3 regions of the Cycloclasticus sp. PY97N genome follow, and region 2 is predicted to be linked to each of the others. Evidence: predicted binding sites of a transcription regulator. Region 2 holds the regulator's gene; each other region holds the start of a gene.
The links. The regulator PhoB, encoded in region 2, activates phosphate uptake and scavenging genes when phosphate is short. The targets are predictions, from matches to a motif close to GNNTGTCATAAAACTGTCANAT.
Positions count from the first base shown of each region.

Region 1: CPC19_RS02110 (lysophospholipid acyltransferase family protein) is a predicted target of PhoB. The motif match lies at 5,585-5,606, and genes of this name have one in related genera.
Region 3: ppk1 (polyphosphate kinase 1) is a predicted target of PhoB. The motif match lies at 1,722-1,743, and genes of this name have one in related genera.

Region 1 covers NZ_CP023664.1:412,986-420,477, forward strand. The annotation lists gene CPC19_RS02095 (ATP-binding cassette domain-containing protein) at 1-1,617, opposite strand, end outside; gene recQ (DNA helicase RecQ) at 1,793-3,907, shown strand; gene CPC19_RS02105 (SulP family inorganic anion transporter) at 3,923-5,479, opposite strand; gene CPC19_RS02110 (lysophospholipid acyltransferase family protein) at 5,773-7,488, shown strand.
Region 2 covers NZ_CP023664.1:2,377,939-2,385,430, reverse strand. The annotation lists gene clpB (ATP-dependent chaperone ClpB) at 1-358, shown strand, start outside; gene CPC19_RS11600 (GGDEF domain-containing protein) at 524-2,311, opposite strand; gene phoB (phosphate regulon transcriptional regulator PhoB) at 2,550-3,245, shown strand; gene phoR (phosphate regulon sensor histidine kinase PhoR) at 3,242-4,546, shown strand; gene pstS (phosphate ABC transporter substrate-binding protein PstS) at 4,660-5,658, shown strand; gene pstC (phosphate ABC transporter permease subunit PstC) at 5,739-6,737, shown strand; gene pstA (phosphate ABC transporter permease PstA) at 6,737-7,492, shown strand, end outside.
Region 3 covers NZ_CP023664.1:961,152-968,643, reverse strand. The annotation lists gene CPC19_RS04850 (hypothetical protein) at 196-471, shown strand; gene CPC19_RS04845 (SdiA-regulated domain-containing protein) at 711-1,670, opposite strand; gene ppk1 (polyphosphate kinase 1) at 1,892-3,961, shown strand; gene CPC19_RS04835 (Ppx/GppA phosphatase) at 3,958-5,466, shown strand; gene htpX (protease HtpX) at 5,783-6,655, shown strand; gene CPC19_RS04825 (ubiquinol-cytochrome c reductase iron-sulfur subunit) at 6,711-7,139, shown strand; gene CPC19_RS04820 (DUF2490 domain-containing protein) at 7,149-7,492, opposite strand, start outside.

The DNA of each region.
Region 1 (7,492 bases), 470 kb from region 2:
ACGAGCATTAACGTTTTTGTCGCTAGAGGGGGCGCTGTCATTTTCTTTGGCTTGATTTTTTACCCAGTCGGCGTAGTCACCTAGGTCGCCATCAAAGGGTGTTATTTTGCCGCCAGAGACGAGTAAAAACTGATCAGTGATGGTGCGCAGCAAGTGTCGATCATGGGAAACAATAATCATTGCGCCACTAAACTCTTGTAAGGAGGCACTTAAGGCATGGCGCATTTCTATATCTAAATGGTTGGTCGGTTCATCAAGCAATAATAAATTAGGCTTTTGATAAACCAGAAGTGCGAGAGCTAGCCTTGCTTTTTCGCCTCCAGAAAAGGGCGCGATGGCTTCTAGAGTTTTGTCACCATGAAAGCCGAAACCACCAAGAAAGTTTCTTAAATCACGTTCGGTGGTTTTTTTATCTAATCGCTGCAAATGCAATAAGGGTGATGCATTAGGATCTAATTGCTCTAACTGGTGCTGTGCGAAATAACCAACTTTAAGGCTTTCGGCACATTCAATGCTGCCGCTTGTTGGCTTGTTTTCTTCTGCGAGAAGCTTAATTAATGTCGATTTACCAGCGCCGTTTGGGCCTAATAATGCAACGCGATCACCGGGTTTTATAGATAGAGAGACATTATTTAAAATGACATTGTCGCTGTAGGCCAGTGTTGTCTTTTCAACTTTGATCAATGGATTCGAGACCCGTTCAGGCTTGAAAAATGCAAAATGAAAAGGAGAGTCAATATGTGCGGCAGAAATCAATTCCATTCGCTCCAGTGCCTTTAAGCGACTTTGGGCTTGCTTCGCTTTAGTTGCTTTTGCTTTAAAACGATCAACATAACTTTGAATGTGTGCACGTTCTTTTTGTTGGCGTTCAAAATTAGACTGTTGCTGGGCCAAGCGTTCAGCCCTAGCGCGTTCAAATTGAGAATAATTGCCGCTATAGAGCATCGCACTTTGTTGCTCAATATGTAGAATATTGCCGACAACAGCGTCTAAAAAGTCCCTATCGTGAGAAATAAGTAATAAGGTTCCAGCATAACTTTGTAGCCACTCTTGTAGCCAAATAACTGCATCTAAGTCTAAGTGATTGGTTGGTTCATCCAACAGCAGCAGATCGGAGCGGCACATGAGTGCCTTTGCAAGGTTTAAACGTACGCGCCAGCCACCAGAAAAGCTGGTAACAGGGTTGTTTAAATCGGTGGCCTTAAAACCCAGTCCGTTCATTAAAATCGCTGCCCGCGAGTTGGCAGTGTAGCCTTGAATAGTTTCTAGTTCAGCATACAGTTCGGCAGCACGGTGGCCGTCGTGTTGCTCTTCTGCATGGGCTATTTTTTGCTGAATATCGCGGAGTTCTTTATCGCCATCGATCACAAACTCAATAGCGGCTTGCTCAGTGGCGGCTAACTCTTGGGCAACGTGGGCAATCACAAAGCCCGATTGAATAGAAAAATCACCGCTATCGGGGTGGAGGCTATCTAACACCATCGCAAATAAACTAGACTTACCGCAGCCATTGGCACCACTAATACCAACGCGTTGTCCTGAGTGCAGCGTGAAGGAAACATTCTCGAATAATACTTTAGTTCCTCGGCGGAGCGATACGTTGCTTAACTTCAACATGTTTTGGGTCGTACAGATGGGAAAGCTGGCATTATACCTAAAGCCCGAGTGCGATGCTTAAACGTGGCCTACGCTGGTTCTTGTATGGCTAATGTTATTGGTTGTGAGCCGATTCGTTTAGCTGCGGATAGGCTTGTTTATGCGATAATTATATTTTTTATTAGCCCTTGTATTGATGAATCGCGCGCAATCTATTTTACAGTCAACGTTTGGTTACGACGCTTTTCGTGAGCCACAAGGTGAAATTATTCATGAGTTAGAGCAAGGGCGCGATGCCTTTGTGCTGATGCCCACAGGCGGTGGTAAGTCGCTGTGCTACCAAATTCCAGCCTTATTGCGTGATGGCACTGCGATTATTGTATCGCCATTGATTGCGCTGATGCAGGATCAGGTGGATGCGCTTAATCAACTGGGTATTAAAGCAGCCTATTTAAACTCAACACTCGATGTCGCTGAGGCGCGAGAAGTGGAGGCGCAATTATTAAATGGCGCTTTAGATTTATTGTATGTAGCGCCAGAAAGGTTGTTGAACCCTATTATGCTGTCGTTGTTGGAGCGCTGCCATATTGCCTTGTTTGCGATTGATGAGGCGCATTGTGTATCGCAATGGGGGCATGACTTTAGGCCAGAATATCAAAAGTTACGTGTGCTGCATGAGCGTTTTCCACAAGTGCCGCGTATTGCATTAACCGCCACAGCTGATCAACGTACGCGCGATGAAATTATTGCGCAATTACAACTTGAAGGGGCGCGGGTATTCATCAATAGTTTTGATCGGCCGAATATTCACTATGCTATTTCTGAAGGTAATAACCCGAAATTACGGTTGTGGCGCTTTATACAGGAAAATCATGCGCAAGATGCAGGCATTGTGTATTGCCTATCACGCAAGAAAGTAGAAGCGACTGCCGAATGGTTAACAGAACAAGGGCGTATCGCATTGCCTTATCACGCGGGCTTATCGCAAGAGCTTAGGCAAAAAAACCAACAGCGTTTTTTACGCGATGAAGGGGTGATTATTGTCGCTACAATCGCCTTTGGTATGGGCATAGATAAGCCGGATGTACGTTTTGTAGCGCACTTAAGTTTACCAAAAAGTATTGAGGCGTATTATCAAGAAACCGGTCGTGCAGGCCGTGATGGCGAGCCTGCAAATGCATGGATGGCGTATGGCTTGCAAGATGTATTGACGCTGCGACAATTTATGCAAAACTCCAATGCCGATGAGGCGCATAAACGTGTTGAGCATAATAAATTAGAATCTATGCTGGGGCTTTGCGAGCTGATTGCTTGTCGGCGGCAAGCCTTGCTAGGCTACTTTGATGAGCGGTTAGAACAGCCATGTGGTGCCTGTGATAATTGCACAACACCGCCTGAAAAATGGGATGGTTCTGAAGCGGCGCAAAAGATTTTATCGAGCATTTATCGTACAGGGCAACGCTTTGGCGTTAATTATATTATTGATGTCTTAATGGGCAAGGCTGATGACCGTATCCGGCAAAACCAGCACGAGCAGTTAAGTACCTTTGGCATTGGTAAAGAATTCTCAACGATGGAATGGCGAACTATTTTTAGGCAGTTGATAGCGCTTGGCTTTATTAATGTTGAAGCAGAAAGCCATGGCTCGCTAACACTGACAGAAAAATGCCGACCAGTGTTACGCGGTGAACAAAAACTGGCGCTAAGAAAGCAAACAAAAGAAGAAAAGCTGACAACAGAAAAAAAGAAGAAAAGCCCTGTTCGCCCACAAGACGAGCCGTTATGGGACGCTTTACGAGCTTTGAGAACGCAACTAGCGGAAGACAGTGGTGTGCCGCCCTATGTCATTTTTCATGATGCAACCTTAATGGAAATGATTAAAAAGCGCCCGGTTGAGATTGGCGATATGCGGTATATCAGTGGCGTGGGTGATCAAAAAATAAAGCGTTATGGCCAGGTTTTTTTGGCAGAAATTGCAAAGTACCCGTTAGCAGAATTATTGAATAATCGGCTTAGCGCAACGGTTAATGAGACGCTCATGTTGTATCAAGAGGGTTTAGATATAAAGGCGATTGCAACACAGCGCGATATGAAAGAAAACACGGTATATGGACATTTAGCCGATGCAATTGAAGTAGGGCTACTGGATGTCAAAGAGGTACTCGATTTAGACGACAGTGAATATCAAGAAATCATCATGACTATAGAGTCTTTGGAAGATGAGTCAAAAGGCCGCATTAAACCTATCTATGAGGCCTTGGATGAAGAGTATGAATACGGCATTATTAAATGCGTTCAAGCCTCTATGTAAGGCAGGCTAACATTGTTAGCCTAGTTCATCATCAGCAATTGAATATTTTGGGTCTTCAATCACGTTAACTTCAATTAGCTTTCTAGCCTTGTGTAATAATTTGATGCACTCTGGGCTTAAATGACGTAAATGCAGTGTTTTGCCTTGCTTCATGTATCGTTCTGCCAAGGCATCAATGGCTTCAATGCCCGAATGATCGGAGACGCGTGAACGTGCAAAATCAACAATCACTTCTTGTGGGTCGTTATAAGGGTCAAACTGGTCACGAAAGTTATGGATGGAGGCAAAAAATAGCGGACCAGTTGGCTTATAAATTTTAACGCCATCTTTTTCTTCAATCTCAAAGTGCATGTTTTTAGCATGTTTCCAAGCAAACACTAAGGTAGACATTAAGACACCTACGACAACCGCAATGGCTAAATCAGTTAGCACGGTAACAACCGCAACAGTAATACCGACAAGTGTATCGGAAGTTGGGATGCGGCCCAATAAGCGGAAGCTGGCCCATTCAAATGTACCCAGTACCACCATAAACATCACGCCGACTAAGGCAGCAACGGGGATCATTTCAATCAGTGATGAGCCAACTAAAATAAAGGCAAGTAAGAATAACGCAGCGGAAATCCCCGAAGCGCGTCCGCGACCACCAGAATTAATGTTGATCATGCTTTGACCAATCATCGCGCAGCCACCCATTCCACCAAAAAAACCGGTAGCCACATTGGCAACGCCTTGACCAATGCATTCTTTATTTCCACGGCCACGCGTTTCGGTTATTTCATCAATCAGAGTTAAGGTTAATAAAGACTCAATTAAACCAATGGCAGCAAGAATCAGCGCATAAGGGAAAATAATTTTCAGCGTTTCAAGATTTAGCGGCACGCTAGGGAAATGGAATTGCGGTAAGCCGCCAGCAATAGTCGCCACCGGATCGCCAGTCATATCGACAAGCACATCTTGAACGGTACGTAAGTCCATATCTAAGCCAATAGAAATGGCAACGATGGTTAAGATCGCAGCCAATGATGATGGAATGGCCTTCGTTAATTTGGGTAAGAAATAGATAATGGCCATGGTCAGCGCCACCATGCCTAACATTAATGTCATCTGCTCACCTTGTAGCCAAGCAAGCTCGCCGGTGACCGGATCAAGGAATTGAAATTGTTGCAGCTGAGCCATAAAAATAACAATCGCTAAACCATTCACGAAGCCTAACATCACAGGGTGTGGCACTAAGCGAATGAATTTTCCTAAGCGAAAAACTCCAGCCAGCACTTGTAAAACACCCATTAAGACAACGGTTGCAAATAGATATTCAACCCCATGAGTTGCCACCAAGCTCACCATAACAACAGCCAGTGCGCCGGTTGCGCCAGAAATCATTCCCGGACGGCCGCCAATAGCCGCGGTAATTAAACCGACCATAAAAGCAGCATATAAACCGACTAAGGGTTCAACCCCTGCTACGAAAGCAAAGGCAACGGCTTCGGGTACTAGAGCTAGTGCAACGGTAAGGCCAGAAAGAAGATCACTTTTTAGGCTTTGAGAACGAGAAAGGATAAGTTGAAACATAGGGATTTGCAGACAGTTATATAAGGAGCATTAACATAATGGAAACATTCAATCGAACATTATAGCAGAGAGTGTGCATTTGCAGCATTCATTAAAGCGTCAAGCAATTGTTATAAAACGTTCATAAACAAAGATTATTCTAACGATAAATTAAAAACTAAATAGTGATATGAACTAGGAAAACTTCATGAAAACGGATCAAGGTTTGATGCCATCGCTAATGCTTTATAAGCACATTTTTGCTGGCTAGCCCTCGAAAATTTTAGTAAAAAAATAACGGACGATTAAGTAGTATGCTAAATATTGAGCAAACAATAGAGCAAAAATTCCCAAATTTTGAGCAACGTGGCTCATGGCTTAAAAAACCAACGGTTGGTTTTTTAAAAAAACTGATGCATGAAAATGAAGTGAATCAATTCCTAGAAGATCATCAAGATGACGAGGGGTTTGATTTTATTGATCAAGTATTTGCATTTTTTAACTTTAGTTACTCAGCATCACACAGTGACAGGGCTAATATCCCCGCCAGTGGCCGCGTAATTATTGTTGCTAATCACCCACTGGGTGCGCTCGATGGATTATCGCTGTTAAAGCTTGTTGGTGAGGTGCGCCGCGATGTAAAAATAGTGGTTAATGACATGTTAATGGAGTTTAAGGCGCTAGACAGTCTATTATTACCCGTTGATAATTTAAGAAAATCAACGCAAAAGAGTAGTATTTCGCGTATTTTGCAGAGTTTAAATAATGAAGAAGCCGTTATTATTTTTCCTGCAGGCGAAGTGTCAAGAATGAGACCGAACGGAGTACGTGACGGAAAATGGTCGAGCGGATTCTTAAGTTTTGCTAAGAAAACCCAAGCTCCTATTTTGCCAATTTACGTTAAGGCGCGGAACTCATCTCTTTTTTATAGCAGTTCAATGTTCTACAAGCCTTTATCAAGCATGTTGTTAGCGCATGAGGTTTTTAATAAAAACTCGAAAACGATAAGCTTCAAGGTGGGCGCTCCCATCCCATACCGTTTTATAGATAGTTTGCCATTAAAACGTAAAGAAATTGCGCGATTGGTTCGTCGCCATGCTTACTTGCTAGGTAAAGGAAAAAAGAGCCTGCTGGAAACAGAACAGACCATTATTCACCCGCGTGATCGAAAGGCCCTGAAAAATGAGTTAAAAGAGGGTGAGTTACTGGGCGAAACAGCCGATGAAAAGAAAATATACTTATTTGATTATCGACCGGACTCTGCGGTCATGAATGAAATTGGGCGCTTAAGGGAAATGACTTTTCGGCGTGTCGGTGAAGGCACAGGCAAAAGCCGAGATCTTGATCGGTATGATAAGCATTATCGCCATATTATTTTGTGGGATGAGCAAGAACTTGAAATTGTAGGCTCTTATCGACTCGCTGAAGTAAAACGCTTAATGGATTTAGACAAGGGTCGAGGCATTTATAGCCAAGAACTTTTTGACTATAACATGCAGAAAGTTGCTCCTTATTTTGAACAGGGTATAGAACTTGGCCGTAGTTTTGTCAGCCCTAAGTATTGGGGTAAACGCAGCTTAGACCACTTATGGTATGGCATTGGCGCCTACCTTAGGAAGTACCCATCAACACGCTACTTATTTGGCCCTGTTAGCTTAAGTGATGCTTACCCTGAACTAGCTAAAGCGTTGATTGTGACGTTCTATCAGCATTACTTTCCTGATGCCGATTGCTTAGCCACCTCTCGAACGCCCTATATTATGAGGCCAGAAATAAAAAAGCAGGTGGCAGATGTGCTGACCGGCAATAATCAAAGTGACGACTTTAGAGTCATGAAAGAACACTTAGCGCATATGAATGTCACCGTACCAACCTTATACAAGCAATACGCCGATTTATGTGATGAAGGCGGTGTTCGCTACATTGATTTTAATGTAGATGCGAACTTTGGACACTGTATAGATGGGCTGATCATGACCGATATGCATAAACTAAAAGCTAAAAAGCGTTTACGTTATGTAGGCGGTTAATGCT
Region 2 (7,492 bases):
GGTGATGGAAGTGGTCGGGCAACACTTTAGACCGGAATTTATTAACCGTATTGATGAGTCTGTGGTGTTTCACCCCTTGGGTCGCACACAAATTCGTGCTATTACCACTCTTCAAGTAGATATTTTACGTCAGCGTTTACAAGATAGGGACATAGAGTTGGTTGTTTCAGAAGCTGCGTTGGATAAATTAGGTGAAGCCGGTTTTGACCCTGTTTATGGTGCTAGACCCTTAAAACGTGCGATACAACAACGCTTAGAAAATGAACTGGCACAAGATTTATTGGCGGGTAAGTTTGTGCCTGGTGATGTGGTTGATATAGATGTGCAAGACGATGCTTTGGTGTTTAAGAAACGCTAAGAGGTTTTGAGATGTTGTTTAGTGGTGGTTAAAAAGGCCACTAAATCATAGTCTAACTGGCGGCACCTGTTTGATCGGTGTTCGCCAGTTGGGCAACAGTTTCAAGATTGGGTGTTTTTGTCGGCAAGCATAATGTGGCTACCTGTCATAGAACATTTTCATGATTTAGGCGGACATGTTGCTTAATTGTTTTGAAGGCTTGATTTGATAAAGGCTATTGCCGGGTATCTTTTTAGCTGCAGATTTTGCGTTGCTAGCAATAGAGACGAGATCATTTTCTGACCTAAAAAAGCCGAAATCATGCGGCCTTAATGCTCCAATAGAGATTGATAAAAGTGGATAAAACACCGGCTCAGAATTTCTATCTAACGCAGAGATTCCTCCGTTAAGAAGGTGTTCTTGAGAGTAGAACTCTGACGTTAGGGCGCTAAAGTTATTTAAAGTGGAGTTGCATCGATGCTGCCAGTCGCTGCTTTGAAAAATAATGATGAAGTCATCGCCGCCAACATGCCCTACAAAGTCAATGTCTGTATCTGCAGAATCTGTCAGCAGCTTAGCAGTTTTTCGGAGCACTTTATCGCCCTCGCCAAACCCATAGGTATCGTTATACGGCTTAAAATTATCTAGGTCAAAATAACAAATAACGATATCTTGTTGAGTTTCAATGGAGTGATTAATTCGTTGGCTGATAGGAACATTGCCAGGTAGGTTGCTAAGAGGGTTCATGTGGCGGGCAAAGGTGATTTGCATCTCGGTTATTTCTTTCAATAAATGAAGAAGTTTGCCCATGCCTTTGTAGCGGTTAGATGAGGTAATAAGAAAATCATCATGTTGTGCGAGGTTGTTTTGACTGGTGATGTGCTGACTAATTTTATTGAGTGATAAAGTAATATCTACCTTTAGCGCCTTAATGTCTAAAAAAGATAAAGCATTTTTTTTACTGTTTAATTCTTTTCCATAGCGGCTAGCATAAATAGTTAAAAACTCAGTACGCCAGATAACGCCTGCAACAGTAGCGTCGTCATTTAGGACTGGAAGCGCTGTTAGCTCAGGTGATGATTGAAAGCGCTCACCAATGTCGTAAAACTTAGTATGGGTATAAATAGGTTTGACATAAAAAAGTAGCTTTGCAGCGGTATTATCTGAACGCTCTATATTAAATTTAGGTTTGAAGTTATTTTTTCTGCTTGAAAATAACGAGCAATCCAATAACTCAGTTGGTTTGGAATTGGGGCGGGCAAAGTAAAAACCTTGTGCATAATCAATATTCATCGTATTAGCCTGTAGGTACTCACCGCGTAGCTCGATACCTTCACCTATTACTTTACAGTCAACACCTTTTGCAATATCTACAATAGACTGTACAAATTTTTGCTTGTTGATATCGTTATGAATGTCATTTAAAAAGTGACGGTCAATTTTTACGAAGTCGGGTTTAATTTCAGACCAGGTTCTTAAGCCTGAATAGCCTGCACCTAAATCGTCGATGGCGATGGAAAACCCCATATCTTGATAGTATTTGGTTGCACTTGCCATCAGGTCATAATCTTCAATAGGGTATTGCTCAGTCAGTTCAATAACCACTTGGCTAGCATCTAAATTAGAGTCTTTTATATACTTTAATGTGTGGCCATGCTGATAATCTTTTTGTAAGAGAATTTCAGGAATGGTGTTAATAAATAACCGGGCATTTAAATTAAGTTCGCCAAACCGTTGAATGCTTACTTTTCGACAAAGTAAATCTAATTCGGCAAGCCGATCATATTTAGCCGCAGCGTTAAAAAGGTTGATGGGGGAGTGTAACGGACCATCAGAGGGGCCACGAATTAAGCCTTCGTAACCATAAATTTTATTGTCTTTCATCGAAATGATTGGCTGAAAGAGCGGAGTCAGTGAGTCTGTTGCTAATATATCTAAAAGCGATTGATAGTGTAGTTTTTCATCATGTGTCATAGGTGGGGAGTATCAATCAATAATATGACAGTTGTATGACGTTCATATAACGGGGCATTATAAAAAGTTTACTGGTCGAGAAACCGCAGGCGCCTTAAGGTGGTTCAGTGCGTTACTGTTATTTTTAATAATTAGAGACAGGGTTTTCTCCGAAGCAAGTTAGAAGTAGTTTGTAAATTGTCACCGTGTTGTCATAAATATTAGGTATTCTGTAAACACTTACTTAAATGGCTTTTTTATGGAAACAATGAATGTATTGATGGTTGAAGACGATGAGGATATTGGCGAAATGCTACAACTTTCTCTTCAAACGAATAATATTGAAGTAACGTGGTGTAAAGATGTAATGAGAGCGCAAGAGTCTTTGCGAGATACGACGCCCGATATTATCTTGTTAGATTGGATGTTACCCGGAATTAGTGGGCCAGATTGGATCAAGTTTTTAAAGAATCAAGAAGAAAACAAACGTATCCCGATTATCCTGTTGACGGCACGCAGCGCGGAAGAAGATAAAGTATCGGGCTTGGAAACAGGCGCAGACGATTATGTAACCAAGCCTTTTTCTGTGCAAGAGCTCATTGCCAGAATGAAAGCGGTCTTACGACGAACCAGTACAGAAAATGAAACAGGGGTGATATCAATTGGTCCGTTGTTTATTGACCCATCGAGTCATCGAGTCACTATCAATAAGGTGGACCTGATGATGAGCCCGACAGAGTATAAATTGCTGTCTTTCTTTGCTACAAACCCCAATAAAGTGTTCTCTCGCAATCAGCTGCTTGATAATGTATGGGGCGATAATGTCTACGTAGAAGATCGTACCGTTGATGTACACATTAGGCGTTTAAGACGGATATTAGATGCTCAGGGTTGTGCAGACTTGGTTCAAACGGTAAGAGGGTTTGGTTATAAATTGGTGAACTTAAGCGCGTGAATATAAATCATAACTATGAGCGAAACACCTTTCTATTGTGGTTTTTAACAGTTGGTGTTTTGGGTGTGTTAGTCGGTTACCCCGTCGAGGTGTTGGCACTTTTTTTATTGGCTTACATTGTCTTTCAATATCGTCGGTTACAACGTTTATATAGGTGGTCTAAGAAGTCTGGTGATCATGACCTGCCGTTTGAAGATGGCTTGTTTGGTCAAATTTCGGAAGACATCTATCAATCTAAGATGCAGGGGCTGGCACAAAAAGACAGTGTTAAATACCAACTGGAACGGTTTAAAAAGTTAATTTCTGTTTTTCCAGATGGTGTGGTTATTCTTTCATTGTCTAATGAGATTAAGTGGTTCAATAAGCAAGCCTCCCGGCTACTTATTTTAAAAAAAGAAGATACCGGGCAACTGATTAATCATTTAGTAAGGCATCCTCGGTTTACGCACTTTCTTAAAAATCTCAAGAGCGATGACGCCATTGTGATCGAGGCGCCTGTAATAGACACCAGCTGGTCGGCAGAAAAGATTGAAATAAGGGTATTGCCATATGGTGACGATGAACGTTTATTGTTGATACGAGATGTCACTAAGGTTGAGCGCACGAATCAAGTGCGAAAAGACTTTGTGTCGAATGCATCGCATGAGTTAAGAACGCCGCTAACGGTCATGAAGGGCTATGTGGAAATGTTGTTGGCTTCAACCGCTGAGGATAATGTGCAAGTGGGTGCTTCGCTACGTAAAGTTGATCAGCAAGTGATTAAAATGCAAACCATGATCGAAGAGCTATTAGCGCTAAGTCGGCTAGAAGAGGGTAAAGTCGAGGCAGCCAATAGCTTGGTTAATGTGCGCAGTGTATGTGAACAAATTAAGTCCGAATTTCAGTCAGCGGCAAATGAGCATCAGCAATCATTGGTGTTTGATGTTCCATCGAGTCTTAATTTAAAGGGCAGTAAAGGTTCCTTATTAACCGTGTTGAGAAACTTGGTTGGTAATGCCATCAATTACTCTGATGAAAATGGTGAGATTCGTGTCGGCTGGGCAATCAATGAGCAAGGTCAGGGGCAGCTTTTTGTTAAAGATACAGGTCAAGGAATAGGCGCCAGACACTTATCTCGATTAACAGAGCGTTTCTACCGGGTAGCTGAAAATAATATAAAAAATAAAACTGGGACAGGCCTAGGGTTAGCCATTGTAAAACATGAGTTAGAAAGGCATGAGGCGCATCTGGTTATCGATAGTCAAGAAGGGGAAGGCAGTTGTTTTCAGTGTGTATTTCCCGCTGAAAGAATAGACCCATAAGGCTGTCATCAAACTGTCACATTGCGTTCATTATAATGCCACATACCAAACCTAAAATGATGCACAGAGTAGAGCAAACGCTTTGCCAAATATTCAACTAAATTGGAAAAAATATGAAAATGAAAAAGATAGTGGCACTAGGACTGCTTAGCCTAACGATTGGGACAGCGGCTCACGCAGCTAAAATTGAAGGCACGGGCTCAAGTTTTGCTTACCCTGCGTATACAACGTGGAGTAAAGTTTATTACGGTGAAACAAAAAACCAAGTCAATTACACACCAACAGGCAGTGGTTCGGGTATTAAAGAAGTGAGTGCTCGTCACGTTGATTTTGGTGGCTCAGACAAGCCTTTAAAATCAAGTTCTTTAGCAAAAGCAAGTTTGATTCAATTCCCAACAGCTATTGGTGCGGTGACTTTTGCATATAATGTTGAGGGCGTCAGCGGTATGAAACTAAGCGAAGCCGCTATTTCTGGCATTATGTTAGGCAAAATTACAAAGTGGAATGATCCTATCATAGCGGCTGATAATTCAGGTATTGCTTTACCAAATGAAGATATTTTGTTTGTTCACCGTAGTGATAAATCAGGTACAACCTTTGCCTTTACCTACTACTTGAGCAAAATGAACCAAGAATGGCGCGAAACAATGGGTGCTAAGAAAGTAGTGTCATGGCCGACTAAAAACCGGATTGCTGGCAAAGGTAACTTTGGAGTTGCAACGGCGATTAAAAATAACGGGTTTTCTATCGGTTATGTGGATTACGCGGATGCTAAAAAGAATGGTTTAGATATGGCTATTATTGAAAATCGCGAAGGTATATTTGTTAAGCCAGAGCCAGCAACATTCGAAGCTGCGGCAGTGTATGCAGACTTAGATCCTAAAAAGGACTTTTATGCCAATATTGCATACCCACCAAAAGGCTATCCAGTCGTGACAGCAACGTTTGCATTAGTTCCTCAAAATGGTGAAAATGCAAAAGAAGTGATCAAGTTCTTTGATTATGCATTAACCAAAAAGAACAAGCTCATTGAGTCGGTCGGTTACGTTTCCCTTCCAGATGCAGTGATTAAAAAAATCCAAGGCTACTGGGTGGAAAAAGGCTTAAAATAAGCGCAATCTTTAACACAAGTTAACTTAAAAGCCTTCTCAAGAGGTTGTTGAGAAGGTTTTTGTTTGTCCCAGAGGGCGTAATGGAATTATTTTTTAGAAAAATTGCTCAATTAAGCGCTAGCTTAGTTTTTGTTATCTTAGCGGCTACAACGCTGGTTCTTTATTTGTCAGCGAAACCGGCGATAGAAGAGTTTGGGGTTAAGTTTTTGTTTGAATCTCGTTGGGGCGAAGAAGAAAAGCTTGAGTTGTCGCCTGCCCAATTAGCCGAGTTAGAGTCATTAAAGGCGGACAAAGAGCAACCTTTAGAAGATGACTTTATTGAAGATGAAGAGGATTTTATCTTCGACGATGAAGATTTTATTACCGATGACGATATGGACTCTGAAGACAAGACCTCGAGAGAGGTTTATGGTGCATTAGTCCCTATTGTTGGTACGGTTTTCTCAACGCTTATCGCAATGTTGTTTTCAGTGCCTATAGCAATGGGCATTGCTGTTTTTCTATCTGAAATCGCGCCTGCTGCAATCGCCAAGCCTGTTGGCATAGCGATTGAGTTGTTGGCTTCTATCCCCAGTATCATTTATGGCATGTGGGGGCTGTTTTACTTTGGCCCATTCATCGCGGCTCTGTTTGGTGGAAATACAGTGTCATTGTTGGTTGCGGGGCTGGTACTTGGAATTATGGTTATACCTTTTATGGCGGCTTTAAGTCGAGATGCGATAACGACCGTGCCTGATATGCTGAAAGAGTCAGCGTATGCGATGGGGGCGACTAAATTAGAGGTTATAAAAGATGTTGTTTTTCCTTATGCGCGGTCGGGCATTATAGGCTCCATAATATTGTCATTTGGCCGAGCGTTGGGCGAAACGATGGCAGTAGCCTTTGTTATTGGGGGCGTGTATCAATTTGCCAAAAAAGTAACCGACCCGACTAACTCAATCCCAGTGGTATTGGCAAATAGCTTTGCAGAATCAAGTGGGTTGAGCTTATCTGTCTTATTTTATTTGGCGCTTATATTATTTGTCCTAAGCTTTATTGTGATAGCGAGCGCTAAATTTTACTTCTTGAGGAAAAAATAATGCGTTTAATGATGAATCGCGTGTTTATTGTCTTCTCCAGCTTGGCCGCAGTAGTGGGGTTACTTTTTTTAGGCTGGATTTTGTTCACCTTGTGCTCAAAAGGTTTGCAAGGACTCAGCTGGGATGTGTTTACAAAAGACCTGATTGAGGGAGGGTTACGTAATGTAATCGTCGGCCAAATAATGATGTCTGGTATAGCGACACTGATCGGTATTCCAGTGGGTATTCTCGCGGGTATTTACTTGCAAGAGTATGGTGGCAATTCAAAAAGTACAGAGTTTTTACGTGACCTCAGCGATGTCATGATGTCGGCGCCTTCGATTGTTGTGGGTACATTTGTTTATGCAATTGTTGTTGTGCCTACGGGGCATACCAGTGGTTGGGCCGGTGTTTTAGCGCTGTTTATCTTAATGGTACCTATTATTGTTAGGACAACAGACGATATGTTAAACCTTGTGCCGACAGAACTTCGCGAAGCAGGTATCGCCATTGGCGCATCTAAGTACCATGTGACGATGAACATTGTCGTGCGTTATGCCAAGGCCGGTATTTTAACGGGTATTTTGTTAGCTTTTGCTCGGGTAGTGGGGGAAACGGCACCTTTGATTTATACCAGTGGTTCGAGCGAATTTTGGTCAACAGACTTAACGAGCACATTCCCGTCGTTAACAGTGTCTATCTATAACCTTGCAACAATGCCAGACGATAAAATGATTCAGTTAGGCTGGACAGGGGCCTTTTTGTTAACGGCAATG
Region 3 (7,492 bases), 1.0 Mb from region 2:
TTGTTCGTTTAGTTGTCGTATCTTAACCATTATTTTGATAACTTGTACCTTATAAATGCAGTTATTCCTAGTACCCTAAAAGAACGTGAATATCAAAATAGAGTGAATTATGGGGTCAGTCTAGCTAGCGCCCACTCTTAACAAAGAACCAATAAGTTCTTTAACGGTTATTGGTTAAATTAATCATTAAAAAACATGCAATCAGACCCCCAAAAACTAATTGAAAAACACCCCAGCCTTACTCACTCAGAATTAATGAAGGTTATGTCACATGTTCAACGCCCTCAAGGCGACTGGGTTTTACACACGTTGATGGTAGAAGGTTGCACTGTGCCCTTTAAATTCAAGCGCAAAGGTCAATACCAGAGCTTAAAAGGCGCCCGAGTAAACATGACGTATTACCCAACAGAAGAAACTGTTGCTGGCATTGATTTAGAAATTATGAAAGTAGTGCGTATAAAAAGAGGCTGACCTACAACTTAAAGAAGGCGCTAGTTTAAGTTCGTGATTGTTATGCCTAACACAAGTTTTAGCAAAATTGCTTGCAGCTGTACCCAACAGGTCCTGTATCGGTTCTTGATAGGTAAAAAACAGTTGAAAGATAACAAGAACACCAAGGCTAACCAGCACATAACCGTTGCCGGTAAACCTTGCCCAGTTAAATACCGAAGCCATGGTATAGATGGGGTAGCCAGTTTGATTTAACTCAATTAGTCATTTTTTGACGCGACTTTTAACAAGCGATTTTTACTCTTGAGACGATAAAAGAAGTTAGGCTCGCTGATGACATAAATATCACCGTCTTTGTCCATTGTTATACCTTCAGCCTGCGGTACATCATCATGCAAACCAGCATTCCCTCTACTCAAGCCCAATCGGCTGATTTCAATCCCTTCTTTATTGACTTCAACCATTTGACGAGATTCGTCACTTAAGAGTATTAGGTGGCCTGTTTGATCGTCATAATGCACCCCTGAGTAATCATCACCGCCAAAAGAGGTTTTTTCTAAAGAAAACGGCGTTGAAATAGCAATATCAGATGATTCAACAAAACCCGACAGCTTTATCAGTTGACGAGGTGTTTTCTCGTTAATGATAAATAAATCCCCACTGTCTTGGTTATAAGTTAACCCTTCAAATCCTTTGTTTTTACCTGATGTTATGGCCAACTGAAGGCTCTTTAAGCCCGCCCTATTAACAACCTTTGTTTGCGCATTAATATCGAACATTACCAAGGTTCTTTTTCGCTCTTCAACCACGGCATATCGTTCGCCGCCGAGATACATCACCCCTTCTGTGTCTTCGAAGCCAATTAAATCAATACGACGAATTAGCTCACCGTCTTTTGTCAGCTCCAGTAGCGTTTCTGGGTTATTAACAACAGCAAATAATGTATTCGTATTACTGTTATAGGTTAGGCCAGATGCATTATCTTTAACACCCGCTATCATCTTGGGCGTTGCGTGAATTTCATAGCCACTTAAGCCAATTTGCTGTCCAGCAACTATGGGGGTTTCTTCACCGCTGAAGAGGCCGAATGAAATGACTAACATTAACAAGAGATAGATCAGGTTTTGCTTATTACAAACTTTTAAATCACAAATACGAGACTGCTCCAAAACAATTTTGAAGCAATAATCTAAACGAGATATTCGTGTGGTATTCAGCATGGCATTCATCCTTAGAATTTGCAGTGAATGTAACCAATGATGATGACAACGAAGTGTCAGAACGATGACAATATGCAGACGCGAGGCACAAATACCTATCTCAGCCCTTTCCGTGGAACAGGAAAATTTCGCCCCATAAAATCAAAGGATTAGACACTGTCACGAACCTGTCATCTTGCCTCTACATAATAAAGTTTTAGTAAACAGCTTAGGTGGGTTAGGTGATCAAAAAATTAGAGGCGAAATATATTGCGAAAGAACTCAGCTGGCTGTCCTTTAACGAGCGCGTGCTACAAGAAGCGGCTGATAAATCCACACCTATTATAGAAAGAGTCCGGTTTTTAGGTATTTTTTCAAACAACCTAGATGAGTTTTTTAGGGTGCGCGTTGCCAATGTTAAGCGTCGGGTTCTTATTGAGAAAGACCTTGATGAACAAACACCGACCAAAAACTTGTTACGTGATATACAAAAAAAGGTCTTAAAGCTACAAGAAGAATTTGATGTCACTTACCATGAGGTATTGAAAGGGCTCGCGCATAAAAACATTTTCTTAATTAATGAAGATCAACTGAGCCCCGAGCAAGGAAGCTGGCTACAAAAATACTTTACCAATCACCTACAAGGTTTTATTGAGCCTATTATTATCAATAAAAACACTAATTTAGCGGCCTTATTAAAAGATGACCTCAGCTATTTAATTTGTGAAATGCTGGGTGGTAAAAACATACAGTATGCAGCCATTGCGATACCAACCACAGACTCTCCTCGTTTTATTGAATTACCACGTGAAAAAGGTAAACGACGACGAGATATTATTATGTCCGACAATATTATTCGCTATTGCATAAACAATATTTTTTCCGCCTATTTTAATTACAAGGTCTGCAATGTTTACGCTATGAAGGTAACGGGAGATGCTGATTTCGGTCTAACCGATGATATTGATTTATCGGTTTTAGAAAAATTATCTATCGGTTTAAAGCAGCGCCTACATGCTAAGCCTGTGAGATTTGTGTACGAACGAGCCATGCCAGATCATGCTATCGACATGCTGAAATCTAAACTTGGCATTACACGTCATGATAGTGTGGTGCCAGGTGGTCGTTATCATAATTTCCGAGACTTTATTGACTTCCCTAATGTGGGGCGTAAACACCTTGAAAACCCTCCGTTAACGCCTTTGGTTTCTAGGCAATTTTCCCGTCACGCCTGCCCTTTTGATGCAATAAAGCAGCAAGACATTTTGCTTTGTTACCCTTATCACAAGTTTGATCACTTTACCGAATTGATACGTCAGGCAGCTTTTGATCCAAATGTATTTGAAATAAAAATTTGCCTCTACCGTGTAGCCAACAACAGTAGGCTTATCAAGTCACTGATCAATGCGGTTAGAAATGGCAAAGAAGTTTTTGCTGTTATTGAGTTACACGCACGTTTTGATGAACAAGCCAACATGGAATGGGCGCGTATCTTAACCGAGTCGGGTGTTAAGGTTCACTTTGGCTTACCCTCACTAAAGTGCCACACTAAATTATGTTTAATTGGCCGACATGAACATAAAAAACAAACCTATTACGCTCACGTTGGCACCGGTAACTTTCACGAAAAAACAGCTAAGGTTTACACCGACTTTAGTTTATTTACCAACAAACAAGCGATTACCAAGGAAGTTGCGCTTGTTTTTGACTTTATTGCGCACAGTTATAAAAAAACCACTTTTAAACATTTAATTGTTTCCCCTATCGGCACAAGAGATTGGATTAATAAATCGATTGAGAATGAAATAAAGATGGCCAAAAAAGGGCATAAGGCTGAAATTCTTATTAAAATGAATAACATTGATGATAAGCAAGTTATTGATAAGTTGTACGAGGCCAGTAGTGCCGGTGTGAAAATTAAAATCGTCTTGAGGGGAATGTGCAGTTTAGCTCCTGGGGTTGTAGGGCTTAGTGACAATATTGAAGTTATTTCTATTGTCGACCGATTTTTAGAACATACACGATTTACGATTTTTCATAATAATGGAGACCCTCGCGTTACCATTAGTTCGGCAGACTGGATGACGCGTAATATAGAGCGGCGTGTAGAGGTTGGCTGCCCTATTTATGACCCTGCCATTCAGCAACAAATTATCCATATCTTTAACCTCCAATGGTCTGATAAGACAAAGGCCAGAATTATAGATAAGAAACAACATAACAAATATTTGCCACGAGGCAATAAGCGAAAAATTCGCTCTCAAATATCGGTGTATAACTATCTAAAAGACCTTGAGTCTAACAAGAAATGACTAGCCTTAACGCCGATACCCAATCAGAATTAATTGCTGCCTTAGATTTAGGCTCTAATAGTTTTCACTTAATTATTGCTCGCTTAAATGCCGGTAAGCTTGAACCTCTGCATAAGGTAAAACATCGAGTACGCTTACGAGCGGGGTTAAATAAGGCTAATGAATTAAGTTACGAGGCGATGCTAAGAGCAGCAAGCAGTCTTAAAGAAATGAGCGCTACAATAAAAACACATCAAATTAAAAAATGTCGTGTCGTGGCCACTCATACCTTGCGAGAAGCTGTTAACCGTAATGCTTTTCTCTCACTGGCTGAGTACTCATTGGGCTTTCCTATTGAAATAATTTCAGGCTCTGAAGAGGCCAGATTAATCTACCAAGGGGTCGTTCGTAGCGAAGAAATCAAAGACTCATGTTTGGTGGTTGATATAGGTGGTGGCAGTACTGAAATAGTGCTGGGTGAAGGCACTGATACTCAATATAGAGACAGCAAAAACATGGGCTGCATCAGCTTTACAGAACGTTACTTCAGTAAAGGCGTGAATCAAAAATCATTTAAACGGGCCGAGGTATCCGCACTGCAAAAGCTTGAGCAGTGTTCCCATCATTTTAGGACAAGTCACCCAAATAAGGCCTTTGCAACATCAGGCACCGCCAAAGCCCTTTTTAAGGCGATCGGTTTAGTCAGCGAAACAACCGACCGTCTAGAATTAAATACCTTACTCAAATTACAACATTTATTATGCCAAATAGACGGTGTCTCTAAGCTCTCATTAGTTGGTATTGACGAAGCTAGAGCCATGGTTTTACCTGCTGGCTTAGCCATTATGATTGCCCTTATGAAGAGCCTAAACCTAACTGCTTTGACATTCTGCTCTGCTGCCTTGCGCGAGGGCGTCTTGTTTGAAATGGAGCAACAAAATAAACAAGGAGATACACGACTGCGTACTCGCCAACATTTACAACGTCTTTACAACGTTGACCGTAGGCAGGCCCAACAAATAGCAGAAACTTGCGAGCTATTTTGGCACCAAACTTCAAAAAGCTGGAGTCTAACCTCAACGAAACTTAAGACTCTATTACTTGAGGCCGCTTATTTATATGAGGTTGGCCAGCAAATTAATGTGACTGACTTTCAGCAACATTCAGCTTATATTTTGGCTAACAGTGACCTTGCGGGCTATAACCAAGACGAACAGCTTCTGCTTTCAACCATCGTCATTGGGGCTAGAAAACGGTTTAGACGAAGACGGCTTCCCGACATTCGAATTATCAGCCATAAAATGTTAACGCGGTTAATTCGCCTATTTCGCTTAGCTGTTATTTTAAATAATAGCCGCCAGCCCTTAGTTATCGATTTATTATCGCTTCAGGTTGATGGGCGCGAAATGATGCTAAGCATTGATAAACAGTTCTTTCTTGAACAAGACGTGACCATGGCTGACTTAAACAAAGAGTCCAGTGTTATGGCAAACCTAGGCTACACCCTGTCTTGCCAAATTGTTTAACTGACTAGTTTAATAGCAAAATTTATTCTGCACGTTACTTAGCTGGCCTATTCACCCTCTTTCACTTTAATGTTTTATATTTTTTTGCAACGCTGTCTTTTTCCTAACTAGAATCGAACGTTCAAGTAATCAAACTAACCTTCTCTGTCCTTAAACAAAAACGCTTAACCGTTTAAGCATTAGGTATCAAAAATAGGGTATTTAGATTATTGAGACAAGCAAACGTCGAGTAAGATATTTAGCTTAAAATACCTAAACTTGAATTTACAAAATTCACCCCCAAATACTTTTTATATTGTTTAAGGACATTTTTAACATGACTCGAATTGCTTTATTTTTAGCCACTAATGTAGCCATTATGGTCGTTATCAGCTTGGTATTTAGCCTATTTGGTTTATCAGGTACTTTGCAGGCAAATGGGGTCGATTTAGACCTGAATGCTTTATTAATTATCTCTCTGATCGTTGGCATGACCGGTTCGGTCATTTCCTTGGCCATGTCAAAATCCATGGCAAAACGTTCCATGGGTGTTCAGGTTATTGATCAGCCTAAAAATTCAACAGAGCAATGGCTTGTTTCTGTGGTCTCAAAACAGGCGGAAAAAGCAGGCATTGGTATGCCAGAAGTCGGTATTTTTAATAACCCTACACCCAATGCCTTTGCAACTGGGATGAATAAGAATGATGCTTTAGTGGCCGTGAGTACTGGCTTACTTAATGCAATGAACAGAGATGAAGTAGAAGCCGTGCTTGGGCATGAAGTCAGCCATGTTGCCAATGGTGATATGATCACGATGGCATTGATGCAAGGTGTGGTGAATACTTTTGTATATTTCTTTGCCTCTGTCATTGGTCATATTGTGGATAGGGTCATTCTTAAAAATGAACGTGGGCATGGCATTGGTTATTTTGTGACCCAAATGTTAGCTCAGGTCGTGTTATCCTTTTTAGCCTCCATGCTAGTTATGTGGTTCTCGCGCTATCGTGAGTTTCATGCCGATAAAGGCGGCGCCAATTTAGCCGGTAAACAAAAAATGATTAACGCATTAAAAGCCCTACAGCGTAGTCATGAGCCAACTGATATGCCAGAAGAATTAGCCGCTTTTGGTATTAATGGTGGACAAGTCAAAAAACTCTTTATGTCTCACCCACCGCTTGAAGAACGCATCGCTGCGCTACAAAGAAACTAAGCTATCAAATAGATAAGGCAAACTGTACACATTATTAAACTAGGGAGCACCTTAAATGGATAGGCGATCTTTTATTAAAAAATCCAGCAGCTTCGCCTTAGCAAGTAGCTGCGGCGCCTCCTTATTAGTGGGCTGCCAAACATCACCCAATATCAAAACCACTCTTTTAAAAACGCAGCAAAACAATAAAATAATTGCTCATAAAACTGTATTAGAAAACGATGACTTTGCTATTTTGCAGGCCACGACTGTCAAGGCACCGATCTTTCTACATCAACAAAAAAATGGAAAATATGTTGCCTTGCTCTTAAGCTGTACACACCAAAAGTGCACCGTTTCTGTGGCGCCAGACAAGCTAGTTTGCCCCTGTCATGGTGCTAAATTTGATAAACAGGGGACGGTTCTTCAAGGGCCCGCTGATAAAAACCTTCTTGCGCTTGAACTTTCTGAACAAGGCAATGAAATTGTTATCTCACTTCCTTAATAACTGCTTTTAAAAGGCCAGACTCAACACGATTGCCGATGAGGTTTGCCATTTATCCTTTTGCTTTGCCACTATTTTAAAAGATAGTTGCGGCACCACTGTTTTGAATTTATCGAAGGTAACACCCATGTCTACCCGTGTTTGCGATAATTGATGCGCCGTTAAATCATAATAATATTCATGGCTCACAAACGGTTTAGCATTAAAAATTCGCTTGGGTAATACAACCTTAGCTCTCACTCGGCTGCGTTTAGAGTGTCCTTTTCCTTCTCGATCTCTAAATTCTTGGCGAACTCTCAATCTCCAAACAAGCTTATTGTTCCCTTTGAATTTTTGCTCTAATTGAACATAGG